3 regions of the Vibrio sp. R10-SG-ISO4 genome follow, and region 1 is predicted to be linked to each of the others. Evidence: predicted binding sites of a transcription regulator. Region 1 holds the regulator's gene; each other region holds the start of a gene.
What was found. The regulator PurR, encoded in region 1, represses purine synthesis genes. The targets are predictions, from matches to a motif close to TNANGNAAACGTTTNCNTNA.

Region 1 (3,284 bases):
AAGGGGAAAACACGTTGAATTCTATGACTAAGGAATGGAAACGCTGAAAAAGCATCGGCTAAAAACGTCTCAAGCCAGCGGTGTTCGGCTGGCTTGAGAAGGGTATTGGAATTAATGAACGCTATCGCTGACTAGCTTTGCAGCTGATTCAGGAGCTCGTCGCGTCTTGCTTGAGGGACCACAGACCAGTGCGTACCTTTAATTGCCCCCTCAAGTGCCCACAGCAGGTCGATACTGACGTCGGCAGAGTGTGTGGAACGAATCGCTTTATACGCTTCCACTGCGCCCGTCTGCTCCAAACGGGAGACACTGTCGATACCCGCTTTCTTGAGCATTCGCTCGGTCGCTAGACGCAAGTTCGGCAGATCTTTCAGGCGCGTTGGTTTGGCGTTGGTTTGACGCTGCTTGTCTTTGTTGGCCGCCTCTAGTGCAGTGTTTGCCATCGCAATAGTCTGAGCGACATCCTGATCCCAGTCATGGCCAAGGGCGTAGTATTTGGTGACCACAGGGAAACCACGCTTTTTATACACGTATGGCTCGAGTCCCTGAGCATTAAACTGTTGGGCCAACGAGTCGTCGGCGCGTATGTGAAGTTTGTCATTTACCACGAGGGCAAACATGGTGTCATCAGCGAAGATTCCGAATCCACCAAACATTGAGCGAGACTTGATCTTGCCCAATGGTTCAAACAATCGCATTGAGTCTTTTAAAATTGGTTTATCCATGCTGTTATTCTCGGTGTATTACAATACGCCACCAAATTCAGGTCCGAGAGATTAGCAAAAATATGCAGGTTTTGTGTCAGTAGGGTGTCATTCTGGCTCATAAAAGAATAATCCTACTCACGGTGTGAGCGCATAATGCGCGCGCAACGTTTAACTCATTGTATTCTTTGCTTTTGATAAAGAATTACGAAGTGCACATTTGCCATCGGCAACCCCGCTACCAAGCAGTCATCAACGTTGAAATAGTTGAGTGGCTGCAACAGGCCGGAAGCTTTGCGTCCCATCCTTTCGAAATGGTTTGCCCTGTTCGTGGCATTCGTCGAACATAATAAGCATAAATAATTTATGGGCTAAACATCACGTTTTGATGGGTTAAATGTGATCTTAGTTCATAAAATAGAGGGGTGTTACCGAGAGAATAAAGCCCAGCGGATGAGAAGTATTCTCGCTGGGCTAGTCGATGTGATGTGCTGAACTTGTTCGTTGGTCTATTTCACCGTCGCCACGGTATCGCGCTCGACGATTTCTGGGTGCATTTCAAAAATACGTTTTTCATGCTCTTTGTCTTTAATACGTTCGAGCAAAATCTCAAATGCGTTTTTACCCACACGGCGCTTCGGCTGGTGAACCGTCGTTAGCGGTGGTGAAAAGTACTCGGCTAGCTCAATGTTGTCATAACCAATGACCGACATGTCTTCTGGAATACGAATGCCTTTTTGCTGTAAACGGCTCATCAAACCGAGCGCCATCGTATCGTTGAAACAGAATACTGCGGTTGGCTTTTCGTCCATGGCGACGATTTTGTCCGCGGCAAGCACGGCGGTATCGCACTCAAAGTTACCTTCTAAGATCCAATCTTCGTTGACGCTCAAACCCGACTCGTTCATTGCGCGCTTAAAGCCTTGGATGCGCTCTTGGCAGGCCGCTTTTTCAAAATGCCCACTCAAGCAAGCAATGCGCTTGTGGCCGTGATCAATCAGGTATTTTGTTGCGAGGTAGCCGCCTTCTTCCGAGTTGTCGATGATTTTATCGGCTTGTGAGCTTTCCGGGCCCCAATCCATCACCACCTTAGGGATGTCTTTATGACGGTCAAGCATTTCGCTCAACTCTTCGGTCAAATCTGAACACATCACTAAGATGCCATCAACGCGCTTTTCCGCCAGCATGCGAATGTAGTCACGTTGTTTCTCGTAGATGCCGCCAGTGTTACACAAGATCAAGGTGTAGCCTTGACGGTAGCAGTAGCTCTCAACCCCGTCGATCACTTCCGAGAAGAAAAGGTTGGTCGATTGAGTAACCAGCATGCCTATTGTGCGTGTCGAGTTACATTTCAGGCTGCGTGCAACGGCACTTGGGGCATAGTTCAACTCTTGAACCGCTTCCATCACTTTTTCTTGCGTGGCTTCAGCGACAAAGCGTGTTTTGTTGATCACATGGGATACAGTGGTGGTCGAGACACCCGCTAAGCGAGCGACGTCTTTAATCGTGGCCATATGGTTTTGTCCTGTCGATGACTGCCTACTATTCTATGAAAAGTTAAGTCTATAAAAGTAAAGTCTATACAAAGTTTAGAGTATGTAGACAGAAAGTATCAGAAACACAAAAACCGCCCTCAAAAAGCGGTTTGTATTTATTAGTTTTATCGTTTGCGGACCGGATTGTAGTCCGCAACGTCGATTTGGGCAAATAAAAAACCCGCCTTTGGGATCTCGCCACACCTTTTGTATGGGCTTAATCGCTATCGCCTTGCAGGTAGGCTTTATCCAATTGAATGAACGCGCACAATAGCGACGACAGCGCCGCATAGAAGCCGAATGTGTCGAGGCGCTGGCAGCGCTCGGCAAACCTCTCAATCCAAGGGAGTAGATGCTGCTCAATAAAATCGGCTTGCTCTTGGTAGGCGAGATGCGTGTCGCCTGCCATCTGCTCTGCTGCATGAGCGCCGCGCACAATCAGGTTACCCAAAAAATCCAGCTCTATGGCGAGATGATCAGAAGGCTCATTGAGCCCTGAATGCACAGCGACGCCGTGTTGTTCAAGTAAAGCGTCCATCTGTTTGGCAGGCTCACCATTGAGCAGTCCTGATTCATCTAAGTAGACAGAGGCGTAAGGCAGCGCGCTGTCTCGGTCGGATTTTAAAAACAGGTCGCAATAGTCGGCTGATAGTTCCAACTGAGCATCTGGCCTGTCTTGCAATCGGTTCAATGCATCGATGAGCCTGTCTGCGGCGACGTTAAGCTCAGGGGTTTGTGCAAGTCCCGTCAGAAAGGTACGTGTGTCCACCGAATGATATTGGGCCAGCTCTTGCTCTGAGAGCTCTTTGGCAAACACGCTCGAAAACCACCAGTAGAGCTCAGCGCGTTGCTCATCAAAGGCGCGCTGCTCTTTTTCGGCGGGAGATAAAGGGTCGGAAATCTGGGCGTTCGGTGTCTCTGGCATGATGGGCTCTCAACTGAATCAGATGCCGTTAAGTCTAACGGATAAAAATGAACAGCGGTCAACCAGATTATGAGAAGAAATGGTCAAATATGGCAATTTGTGAACAGGGCGGCAAAGCTT
Region 2 (3,284 bases), 120 kb from region 1:
TGAGGGATAAGGTCACGCTGATGGTCACCCATCTAGCCAACTCACCCTTATACTCCGGGTAAAAAACGACAAAAGGGGCGGATCATCCAGCCCCTTTCTCATCTCAAATCTTGATGTGGTTTACTCTACTACCTCAATAGGTTCCATCTCCACACCTTCAGTCTCTGCCACTGCTTCGTTGGCAGAGACGTCACTGTCTGGCTGGATCAGTAGCGGCTCAGGTTGATACGGTTTACCTTGCCACTGGAACAGCAGCACCGTTTCAGTCTGAATAAGCGGGGCTGAAGCCGCCAGCGAACTCTCTGTCGCCACAAGAGTTGAATCGGTCGTCGTCGTATCGCTAGGCTGATTGAGCTCATCGCTGCCTTGCACTGGCAACGTTGGCGTGAGCTCCCCTACCTCGGGTTCAGTTTGAATAAACTGGGTCTCCAGTTGCGTCACTTCGAGTGCAGAGACCTGCTGCTCAAACTCTTCAACACTGGCAAGCAAGTGGACATCAAACGTCACCTGATTGCCCTGAATTTTGATGATGTCTAACGAGGCGACTGAGCTCAGTGCCTTGAGCTTATTCTCAAGTTGGAAAAAGCCCATCGCGTCATTGAGTTCAATAAAGCGTGCTTTCACGGACTCAGAAGACTCACTCGCCACCAGCACCGCACTCTTTTTCGCGTAGTAGTCGCTGATTTGGTTAATCATTTTATTCGCCGCATCTGCACCATTATTGGCGCCGCTAATCGGTGCTTGACGAGTCACCCCTATGGTCGCAGGCTTTTGATCGTATAACGTCCAACGTAGTGATTCGCCTTGCACTTTCACCACTAAGACAGCATCAACCGGGTAGCGCTGACTCGCTTGACCCACTGGCTGAATAAAGCCGCCCCACAAGTCTGAGACAGCCACTCCGGTAACGTCATCAAAATCGCCAACCGGTACGGTCACGGGCAAGCCTCGCTCTCGCGCTTGCTGCTGCAAGTTGACCAGTGTCTCAGAGCGAGAATGCTCCCAGATGATGGTGCGATCGTAGGGCGTCTCTTCCACCATCCAGACTAAAACGTTCGCACGTGTTGCTGGCCAAAGCGGCAGTTGCGCTTGACTGAGTAGAGAGCGAATATGAGGGCCGCTAAACGACATACGCAGTGAGGTATCCTCACCGATTTTGCCGTAGCCGAGTTGAGAAACGTACTGAGCGCTCTGAGAGAGCGCCTTCTTGACGACTTCGTTATCCGCAGCTTGCGGGTCGCCAGACGCGCGAATGATGACTTGTTTCATCCCAGCTTCGCGAGCTCGGGTATCGGCGTTATTCTCGCTTTGATCGATGACGATTTCAGCTCGGTAAAGATCCACATTGGTCAAGGCCATCGCTGGCAAACCCATCAGTCCGAGCGCGAGTAAAGCTAAACGGCGCATACATTTCCTACATCTAATCGAATTCACAAACAGCGATGATAAGCAACTATCCGCTGCGGGGCAACTTTCCCGGTCGGTTGGCAGCAGCAAGCGCGATATGGCTAACACTCTCCTCGTAGCCACTCTCGGAGTGAAACAGCAACGCACCGAGTAAACGCAGTTCACCTGCCTATTCAAACGAGCAATATTTGATCAAGCTCAGATTGCAATCGTTTGCTTTAATGTTAAAATCTCGCGATTTTATTTTTAGTACCTATGCTCTATCGCTATGTACTAGACCGAAACTATCCGCTTTACAAAGGAATGACGACATGAAAAATGCCATTCAAGGCGCACAAATGCTGTTTGTTGCGTTTGGGGCCCTGGTTCTCGTCCCGCTGCTAACGGGACTCGACCCTAGCGTTGCCCTCTTCGGTGCTGGCCTTGGTACCTTACTCTTTCAATTAATGACTCGCCGCTCTGTTCCCATCTTCCTCGCCTCCTCCTTCGCTTTTATCGCCCCTATCCTTTACGGAGTACAAACCTGGGGTGTACCAGCCACTATGGGTGGTTTGATGGCCGCTGGCTTGGTGTATGTCGCAATGGGTGGTCTAATCAAACTTCGTGGGGTTGAGATTATCCATAAATTGCTGCCTCCCGTTGTGGTTGGGCCGGTCATTATGGTGATTGGTCTTGGATTGGCGCCCGTCGCCGTCAATATGGCACTGGGTAAAGGGGGCGATGGCACCCAACTGATTGATGGACAAGCGGCGCTAGTGATCTCTTCTGTTTCACTGCTCACCACGATTCTACTGAGTGTCTTCGCCAAAGGCTTCCTCAAGCTCACCCCTATTTTGGGGGGCATTGTGGTGGGATATTGCCTGAGCTTGGGCTACGGTATTGTCGATTTCACGCCCGTTAAAGAAGCGGCATGGTTTGCGCTACCAAACTTCACGGCGCCTGTATTTAACATTAACGCCATTCTATTTATGATTCCCGTTGCCATCGCGCCAGCGGTGGAGCACGTTGGGGACATGCTGGCCATTTCAAACGTCACCGGAAAAGATTACCTGAAAAAGCCCGGCCTTCATCGCACGATTGCGGGGGACGGGGTCGCGACGATGGCGGCATCACTGTTTGGTGCGCCACCCAACACCACCTACTCTGAGGTGACAGGTGCGGTCATGCTGACCAAAGCCTTCAATCCTGTGATCATGACCTACGCTGCGGTGACGGCTATTGTCCTTGCGTTGGTCGGCAAGCTTGGCGCTGCGCTGCAAACCATCCCTATGCCAGTGATGGGCGGTATCATGATTCTGTTGTTTGGCTCAATTGCGACCGTGGGATTGAACACCTTAATCAAAAATCACGTCGATTTGCACAAATCTCGTAACCTTGTCATCGTTGCCATTACCTTAGTCTTTGGTATTGGTGGTATGGCGTTTGGCATCGGTGAGTTCAGTCTCCAAGGCGTGAGCCTCTGTGGTATCGTCGCGATTGTGCTAAATCTGGTTCTTCCAAAAGATCTGGGTGAAAACCACGTCGTCGACAACGCACAAATGGAAGAGGAAGAAGCGCGCTAATCCACGCTCAGCCTTCACAAAGATTGGCAAACTGGCCCTGGGTCAGCTTTGCCAAATCTTGCGCCGCCAATTCGATTTCCAACCCTCGCTTACCTGCACTGACACAGATCGTTTCACGCTCCAACGCACTATGATGGATAAACGTCGCCAATCGCTTCTTTTGCCCGAGCGGGCTGATTCCGCCCACAATATACCCTGTCACTGTTTGCGCAATAGCCGGATCGGCCATCTCTGCTTTTTTAGCCTTTGCCGCTTTTGCCGCCTGCTTCAAATTGAGTTTTTGGTTAACAGGTATCACAGCGACAGCGAGGTTTT
Region 3 (3,284 bases), on a different contig from region 1:
CTAAATTAAAAAGGTAACACAGATCATGAACACCAATCTATGCCCAAGTTGTCAGCAAGAGCTGGAGTGGAATGGCCACTACCACTGCACACAGTGCCAACATGATTACAACAAGATCGGTTGGTGCCCACAGTGCGACAGTGAATTAGAGAAGCTGCAAGCGTGCGGCGCGGCAAATTATTTTTGTAATCAGTGCAACGAACTCAAATCGAAATCAGCGATTCGATTTGAGTTCCGTCCTATTGACTCTAAGAAATCGTAGAAAAGAGGGTGCCGTCGGCTAAACGGGTGACTAAGGTGTCACCTGATTTCATTTGCTTTGTGGAGGTCACTACATCGCCTTGTGCGTTTTGGCTGATCGAGTAGCCACGTTTTAATGTCGCCAGTGGGCTGACCGCATCTAACGTTTCCGCCGCTAACGCGAGTTGATGGCGTTGATAGGTCAAACGTTTATTCATCGCGTCGATCAGTTGTTGCTCTAAACGGATCATGCTTGCGTGTTGATTGGCGAGTTTATGTGCAGGGCTATGCAGGTTGAGTTTGTAGTGCAGTCGCTCGACTCGTTGCTCTGCACTGCGCAATCCATTATCCATCGCTCGCTTGAGGCGAATGTCGAGTTCATCTAACTGCTGGCTCTGACGTTGAAGTTGATGAGTGGGATGTTGACGTTCGAGACGATGCAGCAGGCCAGTCAGGTTGCGTTGTTGCTCAGACACTCTCTGGCGCCACGCACTGAGCAGTTTATGCTCACGGCTAGCGAGCGCTTGCTCTTTATGGCTGTTGTCGCGGCTCACTAGCTCAGCGGCTGCCGAGGGGGTAGGCGCGCGCATATCGGCGACGAAATCGGCGATGGTCACATCCACTTCATGTCCAACCGCACTGATAATCGGGATTTGACTCGCCGCAATCGTTCGCGCTACGACCTCGTGGTTGAAGCACCATAAGTCTTCTAGAGCGCCCCCGCCACGACCGACGATCAAGACATCACATTCGTTACGACTGTTGGCACAGCCAATGGCTTGCGCGATTTGAATCGCGGCATCGTCACCTTGTACTAATGTCGGGTAAATAATCACCGGCAGTGAAGGGTCACGTCGCTTCAGTACATCCAGAATATCGTAGAGCGCCGCACCGGTTTTCGAGGTAATGATGCCAACCCGTTTCGGATGCTCAGGCAGCGGCTTCTTGTTAGTCTGTGCAAACAGGCCTTCAGCAGCTAGCTTCATTTTAAGCGCTTCAAACTCTTGCTGGAGTCGGCCATCGCCTTCCGGCTGCATGCTTTCAATGATCAACTGATAGTCGCCGCGAGGTTCATACAACGAGAGACGCGCTTTGACTAATACTTGATTGCCGTTAGCCGGCTTGAACGTGACACGACGATTATTGCCGCGAAACATCGCGCATTTGACTTGAGCTCGGGAGTCTTTAAGGGTGAGATACCAGTGACCAGACACCGGGGCAGAGAAGTTGGAGATCTCTCCGACCAACCAAACGATACCCATTTCGTTTTCAAGCAGCAGGCGAACTTCTGCGTTGAGGCGAGAGACAGTGAAAATGTTTTGATTGGTGGATCTAGGCACAGCTAATCCCATGGACGTGGGTATGGAAATTAGCGGCAATATAATACATAGCAAGGGGGTGATTGCAAATAAAAAGTAGAAAAATGTGTAGCCAAGCGTTTGCGTTGACCGTATAATCCGTCCGCAATATCTAATCCAAATGCAACATTGTTCTCGCACACTCTAGTGTGAATAGGTTGCCCTCATTATGCGAAACGATGAGATTGGATTGTTCTTTTTACTCCTCTAATTGTGAGATATTGCAAATGCTAAGAATTGCCAAAGAAGCGCTGACATTCGACGACGTACTGCTTGTGCCAGCACACTCCACCGTTCTCCCAAACACAGCTGATCTTCGCACTCAGTTGACGAAAAATATCACTCTTAATATTCCGATGATTTCTGCGTCTATGGATACCGTGACGGAAGCCCGTCTGGCTATCGCTCTTGCGCAGGAAGGTGGCATTGGCTTTATCCACAAGAACATGTCGATTGAGCAGCAAGCGGCAGAAGTTCGTAAAGTTAAGAAATTTGAAGCGGGTGTGGTCACTGACCCTGTTACCGTTAACCCTGAAGCGACCATCGCGGATGTGGTTGCACTGACAGACAAGCACGGCTTTGCAGGCTTCCCTGTTGTCACAGAGAACAAAGAGCTGGTCGGTATTATCACCGGTCGTGACGTGCGCTTTGTTACCGACCTCACTAAGAAAGTCTCTTCAGTGATGACGCCAAAAGAGAGCCTTGCTTCAGTAAAAGAAGGGGCAACTCGTGCTGAAGTGCAAGAGAAGATGCACGAAGCGCGCGTTGAAAAAGTGTTGGTGGTTAACGATGAGTTCCAACTCACAGGTATGATCACCGCAAAAGACTTCCACAAAGCAGAACGTAAACCGAACGCGTGTAAAGATGAGCGCGGTCGTCTTCGTGTTGGTGCGGCAGTGGGTGCTGGCACGGGCAACGAAGAGCGTGTTGCGGCATTGGTTGAAGCGGGTGTTGACGTGCTTTTGATCGACTCTTCACACGGCCACTCTGAAGGTGTTCTTAACCGTATCCGTGAAACTCGCGCGGCATACCCTAATCTCGATATCATTGGCGGTAACGTAGCAACGGGTGCCGGTGCGAAAGCCCTTATCGATGCAGGCGTTAGCGCAGTGAAAGTGGGTATCGGCCCAGGTTCTATCTGTACCACTCGTATCGTAACGGGCGTGGGTGTCCCTCAGGTAACGGCCATCGCTGATGCATCGGAAGTGGCAAATCAACACGGTATTCCCGTTATCGCTGACGGCGGTATCCGTTTCTCAGGCGACATCTGTAAAGCTATCGTTGCTGGCGCATCGTGTGTGATGGTGGGATCGATGTTTGCGGGTACTGAAGAAGCCCCGGGTGAAGTGATTCTTTACAACGGTCGTTCTTACAAATCCTACCGTGGTATGGGTTCATTGGGCGCGATGTCTCAAGGCTCTTCTGACCGTTACTTCCAAACGGACAATGCCGCAGATAAGCTTGTCCCTGAAGGTATCGAAGGACGTATCGCGTACAAAGGCCGCCTAAAAGAGATCGTTCACCAGCAAATGGGTGGTCTACGCTCAAGCATGGGCCTAACGGGCAGCGCGACGATTGAAGACATGCGTACCAAAGCCGAGTTCGTTCGTATCTCTGGTGCTGGTATGGCGGAATCTCACGTCCACGATGTTCAAATTACTAAGGAAGCACCAAACTACCGTCGCG

Region 2: a site for PurR is predicted at 1,609-1,628, ahead of AC6R03_RS13280 (uracil-xanthine permease family protein). Genes of this name have one in related genera too.
Region 3: a site for PurR is predicted at 1,668-1,687, ahead of guaB (IMP dehydrogenase). Genes of this name have one in related genera too.

The regions. Positions count from the first base shown of each region.
Region 1 covers NZ_JCBDHJ010000018.1:192,938-196,221, forward strand. Annotated here, with positions in the region: gene AC6R03_RS13845 (TfoX/Sxy family DNA transformation protein) at 132-725, opposite strand; cyclic di-GMP riboswitch class I at 930-1,038, opposite strand; gene purR (HTH-type transcriptional repressor PurR) at 1,214-2,218, opposite strand; gene torD (molecular chaperone TorD) at 2,457-3,164, opposite strand.
Region 2 covers NZ_JCBDHJ010000018.1:75,263-78,546, reverse strand. Annotated here, with positions in the region: gene AC6R03_RS13290 (DUF2069 domain-containing protein) at 1-10, shown strand, start outside; gene AC6R03_RS13285 (DUF2066 domain-containing protein) at 121-1,407, opposite strand; gene AC6R03_RS13280 (uracil-xanthine permease family protein) at 1,719-2,969, shown strand; gene ybaK (Cys-tRNA(Pro) deacylase) at 2,977-3,284, opposite strand, start outside.
Region 3 covers NZ_JCBDHJ010000023.1:16,397-19,680, reverse strand. Annotated here, with positions in the region: gene AC6R03_RS16895 (zinc ribbon domain-containing protein) at 26-262, shown strand; gene xseA (exodeoxyribonuclease VII large subunit) at 249-1,580, opposite strand; gene guaB (IMP dehydrogenase) at 1,826-3,284, shown strand, end outside.